3 regions of the Streptomyces sp. NPDC049879 genome follow, and region 1 is predicted to be linked to each of the others. Evidence: riboswitches for the same ligand, from Rfam matches in the RefSeq annotation. Region 1 holds a riboswitch; each other region holds the start of a gene.
The links. Region 1 has a riboswitch for cobalamin ahead of ACIBPC_RS13145 (hypothetical protein). Riboswitches for the same ligand answer to the same signal wherever they lie in the genome.
Positions count from the first base shown of each region.

Region 2: another riboswitch for cobalamin. It lies ahead of ACIBPC_RS22320 (ribonucleoside-diphosphate reductase subunit alpha); the one in region 1 lies ahead of ACIBPC_RS13145 (hypothetical protein).
Region 3: another riboswitch for cobalamin. It lies ahead of ACIBPC_RS11705 (fibronectin type III domain-containing protein); the one in region 1 lies ahead of ACIBPC_RS13145 (hypothetical protein).

Region 1 is NZ_JBITKT010000003.1:483,798-489,357, forward strand. It holds gene ACIBPC_RS13135 (ABC transporter ATP-binding protein) at 1-59, opposite strand, end outside; gene ACIBPC_RS13140 (CbiQ family ECF transporter T component) at 56-1,186, opposite strand; gene ACIBPC_RS13145 (hypothetical protein) at 1,183-2,175, opposite strand; cobalamin riboswitch at 2,326-2,449, opposite strand; gene ACIBPC_RS13150 (glycoside hydrolase family 2 protein) at 2,583-4,400, opposite strand; gene ACIBPC_RS13155 (carbohydrate ABC transporter permease) at 4,527-5,438, opposite strand; gene ACIBPC_RS13160 (carbohydrate ABC transporter permease) at 5,441-5,560, opposite strand, start outside.
Region 2 is NZ_JBITKT010000006.1:348,130-353,689, forward strand. It holds gene ACIBPC_RS22305 (YbdD/YjiX family protein) at 1-56, shown strand, start outside; gene ACIBPC_RS22310 (DUF2079 domain-containing protein) at 257-1,696, shown strand; gene ACIBPC_RS22315 (GNAT family N-acetyltransferase) at 1,762-2,313, shown strand; cobalamin riboswitch at 2,339-2,470, shown strand; gene ACIBPC_RS22320 (ribonucleoside-diphosphate reductase subunit alpha) at 2,607-4,973, shown strand; gene ACIBPC_RS22325 (ribonucleotide-diphosphate reductase subunit beta) at 4,955-5,560, shown strand, end outside.
Region 3 is NZ_JBITKT010000003.1:143,411-148,970, reverse strand. It holds gene ACIBPC_RS11715 (ferric reductase-like transmembrane domain-containing protein) at 1-51, opposite strand, end outside; gene metE (5-methyltetrahydropteroyltriglutamate--homocysteine S-methyltransferase) at 409-2,733, opposite strand; cobalamin riboswitch at 2,924-3,071, opposite strand; cobalamin riboswitch at 3,311-3,440, shown strand; gene ACIBPC_RS11705 (fibronectin type III domain-containing protein) at 3,549-5,560, shown strand, end outside.

The DNA.
Region 1 (5,560 bases):
GTGAGGGTCGGCGTGTCGGCGCCGTGGTAGGTGAGTCCGACCTGGTCGAAGCGGATCACGCGGCGGCCTCCCTGGGCTGCGGCTGTACGGAGGGCCGGGTGGGCGGGGTGGGGGGTGGGGGCGGGGCCAGGTGGGCGGGCAGGAGACCGGCGAGGACGGCGAGGAGGGGAAGGAGTGTGACGTCGGGCCAGGTCAGCGGTGAGAGGGCCGGGTAGAGGGTGGCGGGGTCGGTCCGGGAGGCGGCGTACATGAGGACGGCGGCGGTGAGTCCGGAGGCGGCGGTCAGCAGTTCTCCGGCGCGCCAGTGGTCGGGGCGGTAGCCGGTGCGGCGTACGCGTCGCCCGCCGAGGGCGAAGCCGAGCACGGCGACGGCGGTGCCGGTCAGCAGCATCGGCACGCCGAGGTAGCCGGGGGCGTTGGTGTCGAGCACGCCGTAGAGGCCCGCGGCGATGCCGAGGAGCCCCGCGATGACGAGGACGCCGACGGTGAGGCGGGCGCGGGGAGTGGCGGTGCCGGTGCGCCCGTAGCCGCGCGAGGACATGGCGGCGGCCAGGGCGAGGGAGCGGGCGAGGGCGTCTTCGAGGACCGGGATCAGGATGCCGCGCAGGGCCCGCCGTCCGCGTTCGCGCGCGCCGCGGAGCCGCCGGGCGCGGCGCACCCGCTGGACGCTCTCGATCAGCTGCGGCGCGACGGTGAGGGCGACGACGACGGACGTCCCGATCTCGTGCAGCGCGCCCGGCATGGCCTTGAGCATCCGCTTGGGGTTGGCGAGCGCGTTGGCCGCGCCGACGCAGACGACCATGGTGGCGAGCTGGAGCCCGTCGTAGAGGCCGCCGAGCACCTCCTCGGCGGCGACCGGGCCGAACAGCCGGATGCCCGCGGCCGCGTCGGGCAGCGGGATCTCGGGGAGGGTGAAGAGGATGTGCTCGCCCTGTCCCCCGCCGAGGACGACCCTGAACACGACGCGCATCAGGACGATGACGGCGCCGAAGACCAGGTACATCCGGAACGACAGGGCCCAGGGGGCGTCGGTGCGCCGCCGCACGACGACGTAGCCGGTGACCGCGAGCAGCAGGGCGAGCAGGAGCGGGTTGGTGGTCCGTCCCGCGACGACGGCGAGCCCGAGGGCCCACAGCCACCACGCTCCGGGGTGCAGGGAACGGGGCAGCGGGCCTGGGGGTGTCATGCGTCGTCGGCTGGTGCGGCGGCGCGGCGCCTGCGGCGTGCGGTGACGATGCCGCCGGTGCCGAGGACGGCCAGCAGGGCGAGGACGCCGAGGGTGAGGGGTGACGGGCCGGAGGAGCCGTCGGTCTCCGCTTCGGCGTAGGCGCTGTCCTCACCGGCCCAGTCGGAGTCCCCGTCGGCCCCGGCGGCCTGCCCGGAGGGTGTGGCGGTTCCGGTCGCCGGTTCGCCGGTCGGCGTCGCGTCGGGCGAGGGGGTGGGGCTTTCGTCCGGCGGGGTCGCGTCCGCCTCTTCCGGCTCCTCGTCGGGGGCGGGGTCGGTGGCGGCCGGTTCGCCGGTGGGTTCCGCGCCGCCGCTGTCGCCGCCCGTGGCCGGTGGGTCCTGAACGGGTGGCTGCGGGGTGGGCGGTGCATCGGGTGCGCTGCCGCTGCCCCCACTGCCACCGCCGCCGGGGGCGGGCGGTTCGGCGGGCGTGCCGACGCGCAGGGGTGCGACACCGGGGGCGATCGACTCCCCTTCCGCCACGCCGAGCTGGAAGGACCAGCCGTCGATGCTGCCCTGCGGCGGCGTCCGGTTCACCGCGCCGCGCTGGCTGTAGCGCCACGGCCCGCCGTTCTCCGCGTGCCAGTAGGACCAGTACGCGGTGGCGGGCGGTGTGTCGGCGCACGGCTCGCGGTCCACGCCGGGACGGCCGTTGATGCGGCAGACGAACGAGTCGCCCCAGCGGGCGGTGCCGGCCACGTCGAAGCCCGCGTTGCGCAGCGCCGCCAGGCCGTCGCGCTGGCTGCCGGGCGCGCAGCGGACGACGCGGCCGCCGCCCAGTTCGCGGAAGTCCACAACGACGCTGACGCCGGAGTCGTCCGGGCAGAACCCGGGCGTCCCGGCCGCCGCCGGACGTGCCGCGAGCGCGCTCCCGGCCGCGGCGGGCCACAGCAGGTGGAGCACCGCGACGAGCAGGCCGGTGACGGCTGCTCTGACGGTGGGGCGGGACATCGCGTGCCTTTCCCGTTGGGCAGCCGGAACCGGCCCACCGGGGGTCCCGGCACGGCGGCCCCTGACGCGCGTTCGTACGGCTGGTACGAGGCGGCAGGGGCCGGGGGGCCGGGACGGCTGAGGGCTCCACGCTGCAGACCATGACAGTGAGAGAAGTCCGCGTCGCACGGTGAGCGTTCCGGCTCACGGCACCACCCTTGCGGGGGCCGCTCACGGTTGCAGGTCAGCGCCGGATTCGCACCGGCTTCCCTCCGCCGTACACGCATTCAGTTGTGGGGCGCCCGCCCGGATACACGGGCGAACTGCGCACAAGGATACGGCCGTCCGCGCCGCCCCGGCCAGAGCACCACCCGCGCGGGCCCCGCCCCAGCGGGTGGGACGGGGCCGGAACGGTGCGGCGGGGGACGTCAGTCGGTCTCGATGGCGGCCGGGCGGAGCTGGGCCTCGCGCACCCGCGCCACGTCCAGCTTCTCGCTGCGGTCGAAGCGGTAGACGCCGTTCTGCTCCTGGAAGACGTCGGTGAGCTGCGTGTAGCAGTAGCCGAACATGTCCGGGTCGTCGAGCAGCACGCCGGTGAGGCCCGCGAAGCGGGTCTGGAACTCCTCCTCGTCGCGCGGCCGGTCGCCGTAGCCCCAGGACTCGGTGCGGTCGTCGCCCGCCGCGTCGGCGGCGGCCTCGGGGTCCCACCAGATGCCGCCGAACTCGCTGACGAAGTACGGCTGGCCGCGGTAGGGCAGCGAGTACGCGGCGCCGTCCGAGTACGCGTTGGCGAACGGCTTCCCGTCGGCGAGGCCCGAGACGGCCTCGGCGAACCGGCCGGGGTCCTGCTCGTAGTTGTGCGAGTCCCAGATGTCCGTCTCGATGACGCGGTGGGCGTAGCCGGAGGCGTCGATGACGGGACGGGTGGTGTCCATGGCCTTGGTGGCGAGGAACATGCCGCGGGTCACGGCGTCGAGCTGCGTGATGCGGTCGTGCAGCTTCTGGTAGGTCTCGTTGAGCGGGCACCAGCCGATGATCGAGGGGTGCGAGTAGTCGCGCTCGATCGCCTCCAGCCACTGCGCCGGGTACGAGGCGTCGGGCTGCTGGTTGTCGCCGGAGGAGCCGCCCACCTCGGCGCCCCAGTCGCCGAACTCGCCCCAGACCAGGTAGCCGAGGCGGTCGGCGTGGTACAGGAAGCGCTCCTCGAAGACCTTCTGGTGCAGGCGCGCGCCGTTGAAGCCCGCCGCCATCGACAGTTCGATGTCGCGGACGAGGGCCTCGTCGCTCGGCGCGGTCATCAGCCCGTCGGGGTACCAGCCCTGGTCCAGCACGAGGCGCTGGAAGACGGCGCGGCCGTTCAGCGTGACGGCCTTGCCCCGGATGCCGACGGCGCGCAGTCCGGCGTAGCTGTCGACGGCGTCGAGTTCGGTGCCCTCGGCGTCCAGCAGGGTCAGCCGCAGGCCGTAGAGGTGCGGGTCCTCGGGGCTCCACTCGCGGCGGCGCTCCTCGGACACGGGCAGGTAGAGGCGGGGCGCCAGGTCGAGGTCGGCGCGGGCCTCCGCGCGCGCCACCTCGCCGTTCTCGTCCGACAGGACGGCCACCACGCGGTGCCCGGGGCGGTTGGCGGACAGCGGCAGTTCGAGGTGGAACGCGGAGCCCGCCAGGTCGGGGGTGATCCGGGGGCGGCGCAGGTGCACGTCGGCGACCGGCTCCAGCCACACCGTCTGCCATATGCCGGTGGTGCGTGTGTAGTTGCAGTCGTGGTTGGCGTACTTCAGGGCCTGCTTGCCGCGCGCCTGCGGGCCGGACTTCGGGTCGCGGGCGCGGACGGTGATGACGGCCTCCTCGCCGGGCTCGGCGACGCCGGAGAGGTCGGCGGTGAAGGACGTGAAGCCGCCGCGGTGGCGGACGACCTCGGTCCCGTTGACCCACACCGTCGCGTCGTGGTCGACGGCGCCGAAGTGCAGCAGCACGCGGCGGCCGGTCCACTCGGCGGGCAGGACGAGGGAGCGCCGGTACCAGACGGCCTCCAGGAAGTCGGTGTCGCCGATGCCGGACAGCTCCGACTCCGGGGCGAACGGGACGGTGATCGTGCCGGTCAGCTCGCGGTCGAGCAGGCCGCGTTCCAGGCCGCTGTCGCCCCTGTCGGTCTCAAACTGCCAGGCGCCGTTGAGGTTCAGCCAGTCACGGCGGACGAACTGCGGGCGCGGGTACTCCGGACGCGGCACGGCGGTGGGAGTGGGCACGGGTGCTCCTTGCGGGATGGTGCGGGGGGTGGCGCGCGGAAGGGCGCAGCCCTATCGCACCACGGATTTACATCGATGTACAAGCCCATTCCGGCGGCCCTTGAGGGCCGCCGGAAGCGGGTCGCGTCAGGCTCCGCCGAGGCCGGTGGTGGCCACCGAGCGGACGATCCGGCGCTGGAAGAGCAGGAAGACGACGATCAGCGGCAGCGCGGCGAGCAGGGCCGAGGCCATGGACTGCGCGTACTGGATGCCGTACGTGTCCTTCACCGTCGCGAGGCCGACCGGCAGCGTCATCAGGTCGGGGTCGTTGGTGACGATGAACGGCCACATGAAGTTGTTCCAGGCGCCGATGAACACGAAGATCGACACCGCCGCCACGATCGGCCGCGACAGCGGCAGCACGATCGACCAGAAGACCCGCAGGTCGGAGGCGCCGTCGATCCGGGCGGCCTCCTCCAGCTCCCGCGGGATGCCGTCGAAGAACCGCTTGAGGATGAACACCATCATCGGGGCGACCACCTGCGGCAGCACGACCGCCGCGTAGGTGTCGACCAGGTTGAGCGTCAGCATCTCCTGGAACAGCGGGATGATCAGCAGCTGCGGCGGCACCATGATCGACGCGACGGTGACCGCGAGCAGCGCCCGCCGCCCCTTGAAGGTGCCGCGCGAGAAGCCGTAGGCGGCCAGCGTGGACACGACGATGGTCAGCGCCGTCACCAGGACGGCGATCAGGATGCTGTTGAACGCCCAGGTCGTGAGGTTGCCGCGCTCGAATATCTGCTGGTAAGAGTCCAGGGTCAGCGCGCCCTTGAACGGCCACAGCCCCGGCGAGGCGGCGTCCTCCTCCGTCTGGAAGGAACTGGCGACGGCCCAGGCGAACGGCGCGAGCCACACGACGGCCGCCACGAGGAGCGCGCCGCCCGCGAGGACGCGCGGCAGGCGTCCCGCGCCCAGCATCATCGGCGATCCGGAGCGTTCCCTGGCGCCCCAGGCGCGCCGGGCGCCGCTGCGCCGCGGAGAGGTTGCGGTAGCTGACATGGTCAGTCCTCCTGGCGGAAGAAGCGGAGCTGCGCGAGGGACACGATGATCACGATCGCGAAGAACACATAGGAGATGGCGGAGGCGTAGCCCAGCCGGTAGCCGGTGAAGCCGACGTCGTA
Region 2 (5,560 bases), on a different contig from region 1:
GCGTCGCCGAGCGCTACGGCGACCCGCGCGACGGCGGCTACCACGGCTGCTGCTGAGCCGGGCGCGCCGCACGCGCGCGCGTGAGGGGCCGTCACACCGCGTGGTGTGACGGCCCTCACTCGTCCTGCGGGCCCTCCTGGTGACCGGCCGCCCGCCGCCCGGCGTATGAAGGGGGGGAAGCGGCCGGACGGGCGCGGGCGCGCGGGACGGAAGGGGAAGAGGTGGCGGTGCGGGGCACTCCGGGGGGTGGGCGGACATGACGACGCTCACCGCCGCGGGCGAGCGTGATGCCGACGCGGGCCCGATAGCCGGGCGGCGCGTCCCCTTCCGGCCGGGGCCGCGCGCCGATCCGTACCTGCTGGCCGCCGTGTTCCTGGTGCTGTACACGGCGGTGTCGGTGACGCGGCACCTGCGCTGGGAGAACCGTTCCTGGGACCTCGGGATATTCGAGCAGGCGGTCCGCTCCTACGCCGGGCTGCGGCTGCCCGTCTCGGACCTCAAGGGGCCGGACTTCGCGCTGCTGGGCGACCACTTCAGCCCGGTGACGGCGCTGATCGCCCCGTTCTACCGGCTGTTCCCGACGCCGGTGACGCTGCTGGTGGCGCAGGCGGCGCTGTTCGCGCTCGCGGTGGTGCCGGTGACGCGGGTGGCCGCGTACCTGCTGGGGCGGGCGACGGGGGCGGCGGTCGGCGCGGCGTACGGGCTGTCGTGGGGCGTGCAGCGGGCCGTGGACTTCGACTTCCACGAGATCGCGTTCGCCGTGCCGCTGATCGCGTTCTCGCTGGAGGCGCTGCTGCGGGAGCGGTACCGGGCGGCGCTGTGGTGGGCGCTGCCGCTGCTCGTCGTGAAGGAGGACCTGGGGCTCACCGCGGCCGCGATCGGCGCCGTGGTGGCGCTGCGGGCGCGCGGCGGGCCGGATCCGCGCGTGGTGCGGCGGGCGGTGGTCTTCGCGGTGTGCGCGGCGCTGGCGTGCCTGCTGACGATCGCGGTGCTGATACCGGCGTTCAACTCGGGCGGGGGCTACGACTACTGGTCCAAGGTGGGGGACGGCGGCGGGCCGGTGCAGACGGCGTTCACGGACGTCGACCAGAAGCTGCGCACGCTGCTGTGGGTGCTGGTGCCCACGACGGGGCTGCTGGCGCTGCGCTCCCCGCTGCTGCTCGTCCTGCTGCCCACGCTGGGCTGGCGCTTCGTCTCGGACGACCCGCACTACTGGGGCACCGACTGGCACTACAGCGCGGTGCTGATGCCGGTGGTGGCGCTCGCGCTCGTGGACGCCGTGGCGCGTACGCGGGCGGGCGAACGGCGGCCGTGGCTGCGGGCGTACGCGGAACGGCTGCCGATGGGCGTGCTGGCCGCCGCGCTGGCGCTGAGCACGGCCCTGCCGGTCGCCGGGCTCACCCACACCGCGACCTACCGGCCGGGCCATCTGGCCGCGGCGGGGGAACGGGTGCTGTCGGTGATCCCGGACGGCGCGGAGGTGGCGGCCAACGTGCGGCCGATAGCGCATCTGACGGCGCGCTGCCGCGTCTTCTGGATCGGGAACACGGACGGGCCCGCGCCCGAGTACATCGCCTACTGGGACCCGGCGCAGACGGCCGAGGAACTGACGCTCTACGCGCACCGGATGAACCCCGACGGGGTTTACGAGGTGGTCGCACAGGAGGCGGGGTACTGGGTGCTGCGGCTGCGCTGAGCGCGCCTCCGCCGGGGGCGTCCCGGCGGAGGCCGGTTGTCAGACCCCTCGGTCACACTGTGTTCATGGACATCGTGATCAGGGAAGCGCGGAACGACGAGCTGGACGCCGCGGGGGAACTCACGGCGCGGGTGTACCTGGAGGGCGGGCTGCTGCTCCAGGGCGCGGACGACCCGTACTTCGCGGAGCTGCGGGACGCGGTGCGGCGGGCGGCGCACGCGGACGTGCTGGTGGCCGTGGAGTCGGGCGCGGCGGACGGGGACGGGGGCGGGGGGCGGATCGTCGGGAGCGTCACGTTCGTCGGCAGGGGCGGCGAGTTCGCCGATCTGGCGGGTCCCGGCGAGGCCGAGTTCCGCATGCTGGCGGTGGACCCGCGGGTGCGGGGACGCGGCGTGGGCGAGGCGCTCGTCCGGGAGTGCCTGCGCCGGGCGGGCGAGGTCGGCGCGCGGCGTGTCGTGCTGTCGAGTCAGTCGCAGATGCACACTGCACACCGGCTGTACGGGCGGCTCGGCTTCGACAGGGCGCCGGATCTCGACTGGGAACCGGTGCCCGGCGTGCGGCTTCACGCGTTCGCACACGAGCTGTCCGACCCCTCGCGTGACGACCACAACATATAGGGGGCTCCGCCGCACGCGACACAAGATGTATGCTCATCTCGCTGTCGTCGCAGGGGAATCCGGTGCGAATCCGGAGCTGTCCCGCAACGGTGTGTGATGCGCCGCGCCTCGCCGCGCGTCACGAGTCCGAGCACCTGCCGGCAGTTCCACGAACACGTCCGGGCCTCGTGGGTTGGGCCGGCGGACGCGTGCGGCATGTGTTTGCCCCACTACACGCATGCCCGCAGGCGACCGGTGGTCCCGCCCGCGAACGCCCCTCAGATCCGCTGCGATTCGAGGGAGATCACGTCCCAGTGACCACTGCACCCGTCGCCCCCGCGGAGCCGGCCTCAGACGCGCTGTCGCGCGTCCTGGGCGAGCTGGCCGCCGACCTTCCCGCGACCGACCCCGCCCGGGTCGCCGCCGCCGTCCGCAGGGGCAGGCACCCCGGCGCGGGACCCGAGGAGCTGCGCGCGCTCGCCATCGACGCCGCGGCCGCGCTGATCGCCGAGGAACCCGCGTACTCGAAACTCGCGGCCCGGCTGCTGACCCTGGCGGTCCGCGACGAGGCGGCGGGGCAGGGTGCCGTCTCCTTCTCCGCGTCGATCACGGTCGGTCACCGCGAGGGTCTGATCTCGGACCGCACCGCCTCCTTCGTCGCGCGCCACGCGGCGGATCTCGACGCGCTCGTGGACCGTGCGGTCGCCGACGGCGCCGACGACCGCTTCGAGTACTTCGGGCTGCGGACCGTGGAGTCCCGGTACGTGCTGCGCCACCCCCTCACCCGGCGCGTCATCGAGACGGCGCAGCACTTCCTGCTGCGCGTCGCCTGCGGCCTGGCCGAGGACGAGTCGCCGCGCGCGCTGGCCGAGGTCGCCGAGCTGTACCGGCTGACCAGCTCGCTGGCGTACCTGCCCTCGTCGCCCACGCTGTTCAACTCCGGGACCAGCCACCCGCAGATGTCGTCCTGCTACCTGCTGGACTCGCCGCTGGACGAGCTGGACTCCATCTACGACCGCTACCACCAGATCGCCCGCCTCTCCAAGCACGCCGGGGGCATCGGCCTGCCGTACTCGCGGGTGCGCGCCCGCGGTTCGCTGATCCGGGGGACCAACGGCAAGTCGAACGGGATCGTCCCGTTCCTGCGCACGCTGGACGCGTCCGTCGCGGCGGTCAACCAGGGCGGGCGGCGCAAGGGCGCGGCCTGCGTCTACCTGGAGACATGGCACGCGGACATCGAGGAGTTCCTCGAACTGCGGGACAACACGGGCGAGGAGGCCCGCCGCACCCACAACCTGAACCTCGCCCACTGGATCCCGGACGAGTTCATGCGCCGCGTGGAGGCGGACGGCGACTGGTCGCTGTTCTCCCCCGCCGACGTGCCGCACCTCGTGGACCTGTGGGGCGACGACTTCGACGCCGCCTACCGGCGCGCCGAGGCGGAGGGCCTCGCCCTGCGGACCGTCCCCGCCCGCCAGCTGTACTCCCGCATGATGCGCACCCTCGCGCAGACCGGCAACGGCTGGATGACCTTCAAGGACGCCGCCAACCGCACGGCCAACCAGACCGCGCGCCCCGGCGCCATCGTCCACTCCTCGAACCTCTGCACCGAGATCCTGGAGGTCACCGACGACGGCGAGACCGCCGTGTGCAACCTCGGCTCGGTCAACCTCGCCGCCCACCTCGGCGCCGACGGCGGGATGGACTGGGAGCGTCTTGACGCGACGGTGCGCACCGCCGTCACGTTCCTCGACCGCGTCGTGGACCTGAACTTCTACCCGACCGGCCAGGCCGCCACCTCCAACTCCCGCTGGCGCCCGGTGGCCCTCGGCGTGATGGGCCTCCAGGACGTCTTCTTCCGGCTCGGCCTGCCCTTCGACTCCCCCGCCGCGCGCGAGCTGTCCACCCGGATCAGCGAGCGGATCATGCTGGCCGCCTACGAGACGTCCTCCGTCCTCGCCGAGCGGCACGGGCCGCACCGCGGCTGGGCCGACACCCGCACCGCCGACGGCGTCCTCCACCCGGACCACTACGCCGACGCCGCGCCCGCCTGGCCCGAGCGCTGGGAGGCGCTGCGCGCCCGCATCGCCCGCACCGGGATGCGCAACTCGCTGCTCCTCGCCATCGCGCCGACCGCGACGATCGCCTCGATCGCGGGCGTGTACGAGTGCATCGAGCCGCAGGTGTCCAACCTGTTCAAGCGCGAGACGCTGAGCGGCGAGTTCCTCCAGGTGAACTCGTACCTGGTCGCCGAGCTGAAGCGGCTCGGGCTGTGGGACGAGACCACGCGCGCCGCCCTGCGCGAGGCGAACGGCTCGGTCGCCGACCTGCCGGGCCTGCCCGCCGAGCTGCGCGAGCTGTACCGCACCGCCTGGGAGCTGCCGCAGCGCGCGCTGATCGACATGGCCGCCGCGCGGACCCCGTACCTCGACCAGAGCCAGTCGCTCAACCTCTTCATGGCCGCGCCGACCATCGGGAAGCTCAGCTCGATGTACGCGTACGCCTGGAAGCGCGGCCTGAAGACCACCTACTACCTGCGCTCGCGCCCGGCGACGCGGATCGCCAGGTCCGCGCGCGCCGCCACCGTCGCCACCGTCCCCACACCCGCCGCGGTCCCCCTCGACGAGCAGGCCGTCGCCTGCTCCCTGGAGAACCCCGAGTCCTGCGAGGCCTGCCAGTGACCACCGTCCCCGACCCCCGCACCGCGTCCGACGCGGCCGTCAAGAACCTCCTCGACCCCGGCTTCGAGCTGACGCTGCGCCCGATGCGCTACCCGGCGTTCTACGAGCGCTACCGGGACGCCATCAAGAACACCTGGACGGTCGAGGAGGTCGACCTCCACTCGGACGTGGCCGACCTGGCGAAGCTCTCGCCCGGCGAGCAGCACCTGATCGGGCGGCTGGTGGCGTTCTTCGCGACCGGCGACTCGATCGTGGCGAACAACCTGGTGCTGACGCTGTACAAGCACATCAACTCGCCCGAGGCGCGGCTGTACCTGTCGCGGCAGCTGTTCGAGGAGGCCGTGCACGTCCAGTTCTACCTGACGCTGCTGGACACCTACCTGCCCGACCCGGACGACCGCGCCGAGGCGTTCGCGGCGGTGGAGAACATCCCGTCCATCCGCGAGAAGGCGCAGTTCTGCTTCAAGTGGATCGACTCCGTCGAGGACATCAGGCAGCTGGAGTCGCGGGCCGACCGGCGCCGGTTCCTGCTGAACCTGATCTGCTTCGCCGCGTGCATCGAGGGGCTGTTCTTCTACGGCGCCTTC
Region 3 (5,560 bases), 340 kb from region 1:
CCGCTTCCCCTGCCGTGGAGGGGACACCGCCGGACCGGAGACCTCTGCCATCACACCACTCCCGTTTCGGTACGGCTCGCCGACGGGCCGCCAACTGCCGGACGGCCCCTGGCGACTTCGTCGGTCAGGCGCTCCCTGCGGTGGAGGGTAACGACAATTCACCCGGCGCGGAAGACATTGTTTCCGTTCCGGATTCCGGTATCGGGGAAAGGACGTCCGGCGTTCTCGCGGCAGCTCGCGGTACGCGCCGACGGGATTCGCCGTACGAAATGCGCGCGTTTCCCTTCGCGGAGGAAAACCGGGAAATTCCGCTGCCGCCGGGAACTCACCGGCCCTTCCGCGCGACGGCACGGGCGGTGGTGGCGTGCCGGGGGCCGGACCCCGAGCAGTCCGGCCCCCGGCCGCCGGTCAGGCGCCGCGCCCCGGCAGTCCGGCGCGGACGGTACGGGCGGCGGCGACCAGGTTCTCCAGCGACGCGCGGGTCTCCGGCCAGTCACGCGTCTTCAGCCCGCAGTCCGGGTTGACCCACAGGCGCTCCGCCGGGATCGCGTCCAGGCCCGCGCGCAGCAGCGCCGCCGCCTCCTCGACGCCGGGCACGCGCGGCGAGTGGATGTCGTACACGCCCGGCCCCGCCTCGCGCGGGTAGCCGTGCGCGGCCAGCTCGCGGGCCACCTGCATGTGGGAACGGGCGGCCTCCAGGCTGATGACGTCGGCGTCCAGGTCGTCGATGGCCCCCACGATGTCGCCGAACTCGGCGTAGCACATGTGCGTGTGGATCTGCGTGGCCGCCGCGACCCCCGAGGTGGCCAGGCGGAAGGCCTCGGTGGCCCAGGCGAGGTACGCCGGGCGGTCGGCGGCGCGCAGCGGCAGCGTCTCGCGCAGCGCGGGCTCGTCCACCTGGATCACCGCCGCGCCGCCCGCCTCCAGGTCGGCCACCTCGTCGCGCAGGGCGAGGGCGACCTGCCGCGCGGTGTCGCCGAGGGGCTGGTCGTCGCGGACGAACGACCACGCCAGCATCGTCACAGGGCCGGTCAGCATCCCCTTGACCGGGCGGTCGGTGAGGGACTGCGCATACTGCGTCCAGCGGACCGTCATCGGCTCGGGGCGGGAGATGTCGCCGGCCAGGATCGGCGGGCGGACGTACCGGGTGCCGTAGGACTGCACCCAGCCGTGGTCGGTGGCCAGGTAGCCGGTGAGCTGCTCGGCGAAGTACTGGACCATGTCGTTGCGCTCCGGCTCGCCGTGCACGAGGACGTCGAGCCCCGCCTCCTCCTGGAAGGCCAGCACGTCGCGGATCTCCGCCTCGACGCGCTCCTCGTACGCGGCGGTGCCGATCCGCCCGGCGCGCAGGTCGGCGCGGGCCGTGCGCAGGGCCGTGGTCTGGGGGAACGAGCCGATGGTCGTCGTCGGCAGCAGCGGCAGGCCGAGCGCGGCACGCTGCGCGGCGGCCCGCTCGGCGTACGGCGCGGAGCGGCGCGCGTCCGCCTCCGTCACGGCGGCGGCACGGGCCCGTACCGCCGGGTCGCGCGTGAGGGGGGACCCGGCGCGGGAGGCCAGGTCGGCGCGGTTGGCGGCCAGTTCGGCGGCGATGGCGTCCGTGCCGTGCGCCAGGGCGCGGGCGAGCGTCACGGTCTCGGCCGTCTTCTGCCGGGCGAACGCGAGCCAGCGCAGCAGCTGCGGGTCGATGGAGCGCTCGGCCGACGTGTCCAGCGGCACGTGGAGCAGCGAGCAGGAGGGGGCGACGTCCACCCGGTCGGCCAGGCCCAGGAGGGTGCCCAGCGTGGTGAGGGACTTCTCCAGGTCGTTGATCCAGATGTTGCGGCCGTCCACGACGCCCGCGACGAGGCGCTTGCCCGGCAGCCCGCCCGCGGCGGCGAGCGCGTCCAGGTTCGCGGCGGCCCGTCCGGTGAAGTCCAGTGCCAGGCCCTCGACGGGCGCCTTCGCGAGCACGGGCAGCGCCTCGCCGAGGCGGTCGAAGTAGGAGGCGACCAGCAGCTTCGGCCGGTCGGCGGCCCCGCCGAGCACCCGGTAGGCGCGGGCGGCGGCGTCCAGTTCGGCGGGCGTGCGGTCGGCGGCGAGCGCCGGCTCGTCCAGCTGCACCCACGCGGCGCCCGCCGCCCGCAGGTCGGCGAGCACCTCGGCGTAGACGGGCAGCAGCCGGTCGAGCAGCGAGAGCGGCTCGAAGCCGTCGGCCACCCCGGGCGCGGGCTTGGCGAGCAGGAGGTACGTGACGGGGCCGACCAGCACCGGGCGCGCGGCCAGGCCGAGGGCGAGGGCCTCGCGCAGCTCCGCGGTCTGCTTGGCGGAGTCGGCGGTGAACGCGGTGTCGGGGCCGAGTTCGGGGACGAGGTAGTGGTAGTTGGTGTCGAACCACTTGGTCATCTCCAGCGGCGCCACGTCCTGCGTGCCGCGCGCCATGGCGAAGCAGCCGTCCAGCGCGTCCGCCCCGACGGCGGCGCGGTGGCGTTCGGGGATCGCGCCGACCATGACGGTCGTGTCGAGCACATGGTCGTAGTACGAGAAGTCGCCGGTGGGCACCTCGTGGATGCCTGCGTCGGCGAGCTGCCGCCAGTTGGCGCGGCGCAGTTCTCCGGCGGTGGCGCGGAGGGCCTCGGCGGTGACGCGGCCCTTCCAGTAGCCCTCGATCGCCTTCTTCAGTTCCCGGTTCTGCCCCTGCCTGGGGTAGCCGTGGACGGTGGCCTGCGGTGCCGCGGCTGCGGACTCGGATGTCACGGATCTCTCCTTCGCGAGCGTGTGTCCTGACCATCCCGGCGGGGGAGGGGCGCGAAGGGGTGACGACCTGGCGGCGACGGTGTACCGCGTGCCATCGCCATGGCACGGCCGTCCGCCTGGTGTGCACGCCGACCCGCCCTCGGGGTCACCGGGATGTCCGCGCGCGGCGGGCCGCGCACGGGCAGCGGGCAGGTCTTCGGACTCACGGGCGCGTCCTCACGGGGAGGACTCCTACTGGCCGTCGCTTCCCGGGCCCGGGGGGCCCAGTGCTGTATGACGGCGGTCGTTCCCGTTCACCGCTGCGGGGCAGTCCCGGATTCCCACCGGGTTCCCTCTTACGACGCGCCTGCCTGGCGGGCAGGGCGGACCAGCTGCTGCCGCCAGCCTAGAGGGCCGCCGGGGGCCGCGCACCACACCGCTCGCATCGCGGACACCGCCCGGCGCCAGGGCCGGTTGTCCTGCGAATCGGAGTGTGCCACAGTGACATCCGTTCGATTCGACGGTCGGTTGACGATCGGACCCGCGCAAGACAGCCCGCGCGACGGTCAGTTCACGGTCACCCCCGGGTACCGCCCGGCCATCGGAACGGACATGTGGTGCCATGCCGTGGGAGAAGCCGGTCGAATTCCGGCACTGTCCCGCAACCGTGGGCATCCCGCCGTCCCGGCGGGGTGCGAGTCGGATCGCCCTCGGCGCGGTGATGCTTCGTCGACATCCGTCGTGGACTGCGGACAGCGAAGACGCCCGGCCGCCCCCGCGCCGGATGCCTTCCCTCCTCCCCGGGACACGCGCGGCGCACTCGGGAGGGGACCCCCATGGACGGACCGGCCGCACGAAGACTCGACCGCGCCCCGGCGCGGCGACGGGCCCTCCCGGCCGTCCTCCTCCTGCTGCTGCTCGGCCTCCTCGTCCAGACCGTCCCCGCCACGGCCGACACGGGCACCGCCGCCGAGTGCGCGCCCTCCGGCCGCGCCGGGCTCGTGATCGACTTCGGCACCGTCGCCGACCCCCTGGCCGGCGAACGCCCCGCCCCCGCCGTCACCTGGTCCTGCGTCAGCACCGCGACCGGGGGCACCGGCCGCCCGCCCACCGGCGCCGAGATGTTCACGCTGACCGGCCACACCGTGCGCTTCCACACCAACGGCCTCGTCTGCGCCATCGACGGCTACCCCGCCACCGGCTGCGGCGAGACCCGCCCGGACGGCACCACCCGCTACTGGTCCTACTGGGCGCACGACGCCTCCCGCGGCCCCGGCTGGGCCTACTCCGGCGTCGGCCCCGGCACCCGCCGCCTCGCCAACGGCTCGGTGGACGGCTGGCGTTACGTCGAGACACGCGGCGCCGAGGCCCAGGCCCCGCAGCCACGGCAGGCCCCCGACTGGGACGTCCTGTGCTGCGAGGCACCCCCCGCGAGCGTCCCCGCCGCCCCCACGGGCGTCCGCGCCGCCGCCGGGATCGCCGCCGCCACCGTCACCTGGGACCGCCCCGCGGGCACCGCGCCCGTGACGGGCTACTCCGTCGAGGCCGCGCCCGGCGGCGCGCGCGTGGAGGTGCCCGGCGACACGACCACCGCCACCGTGCCCGGGCTCACCCCCGGCACCCCGTACACCTTCCGCGTCCGCGCCCTGAACGGCGCGGGCGAGTCCGCCGCGTCCGCCCCCAGCGACCCGGTCGTCCCCGCCGCGCCGGGCACGACCGCCCCCGCCGCCCCCGACCAGGTGCGGGCGCGCGGCGGCGTCCGCGAGGCGACCGTCACCTGGCGCGCGCCGGGCGACGACGGCGGCGCGCCCGTCACCTCGTACACCGTCCGCGCCGAGCCCGGCGGCGCCACCGCCACGGCCACCGGCACCACCGCCACCGTCACCGGCCTCGACCCGGCGGACGCGTACACGTTCACCGTCCTGGCGGTGAACGCCGCCGGGGCGTCCGCGCCCTCGGCGCCCTCCGCGCCCGTCGCCGTCACCGCGGCAGACCCCCACCTCGTGCCCGGCCGGATCACCACCCTCGCCGGGACCGGCGCCCAGGACTTCTCCGGCGACGGCGGCCCGGCGGCCGACGCGGCGCTCAGCAACCCGTTCGGCGTCGCCACCGACGCGTCGGGCGACATCTGGATCGCCGACACCGGCAACCAGCGCGTCCGCCGCGTGGACGCCGCCACCGGGACCGTCACCACCGTCGCGGGCAACGGCACACGCGGCTACGGCGGCGACGGCGGCCCCGCCACCGACGCGTCGCTCCGCGACCCGAACGCCGTCGCGATCGGCCCCGACGGCGACCTGTGGATCGCCGACACCGGCAACCGCCGCGTCCGCCGCGTGGACGCCGCCACCGGCACCATCACCACCGTCCTCGGCACCGGATCGCGCGGCGACACCGGCGACGGCGGCCCCGGCACCGACGCCAGGATCGGCTCCCCCAGCGGCATCGCCGTCGCCCCGGACGGGACGGCGTACGTCAGCGACACCAACGCGTCGCGCGTCCGCGCCCTCGCGCCGGACACCGGCGTCGTCACCGCGTTCGCCGGAACGGGCCGCGCCGGGTTCTCCGGCGACGGCGGGCCCGCGACCGAGGCCGCGTTCTCGTTCAGCTCGGCCGCCGCGCTGGCCGTCGACGCGTCGGGCGGCGTCCTCGTCACCGACCCGGGCAACCAGCGCGTCCGCCGCCTGGACACCGCCACCGGGACCGTCAGCACCGTCGCGGGCGACGGCACCGCCGGGCACGGCGGCGACGGCGGCCCCGCCACCCGCGCGCAACTCCTCTCGCCCGGCGGCGTGTCCGCCGGTCCCGGGGGCGAGCTGTACGTCTCGCAGCCGGGCGCCGTCCGCCG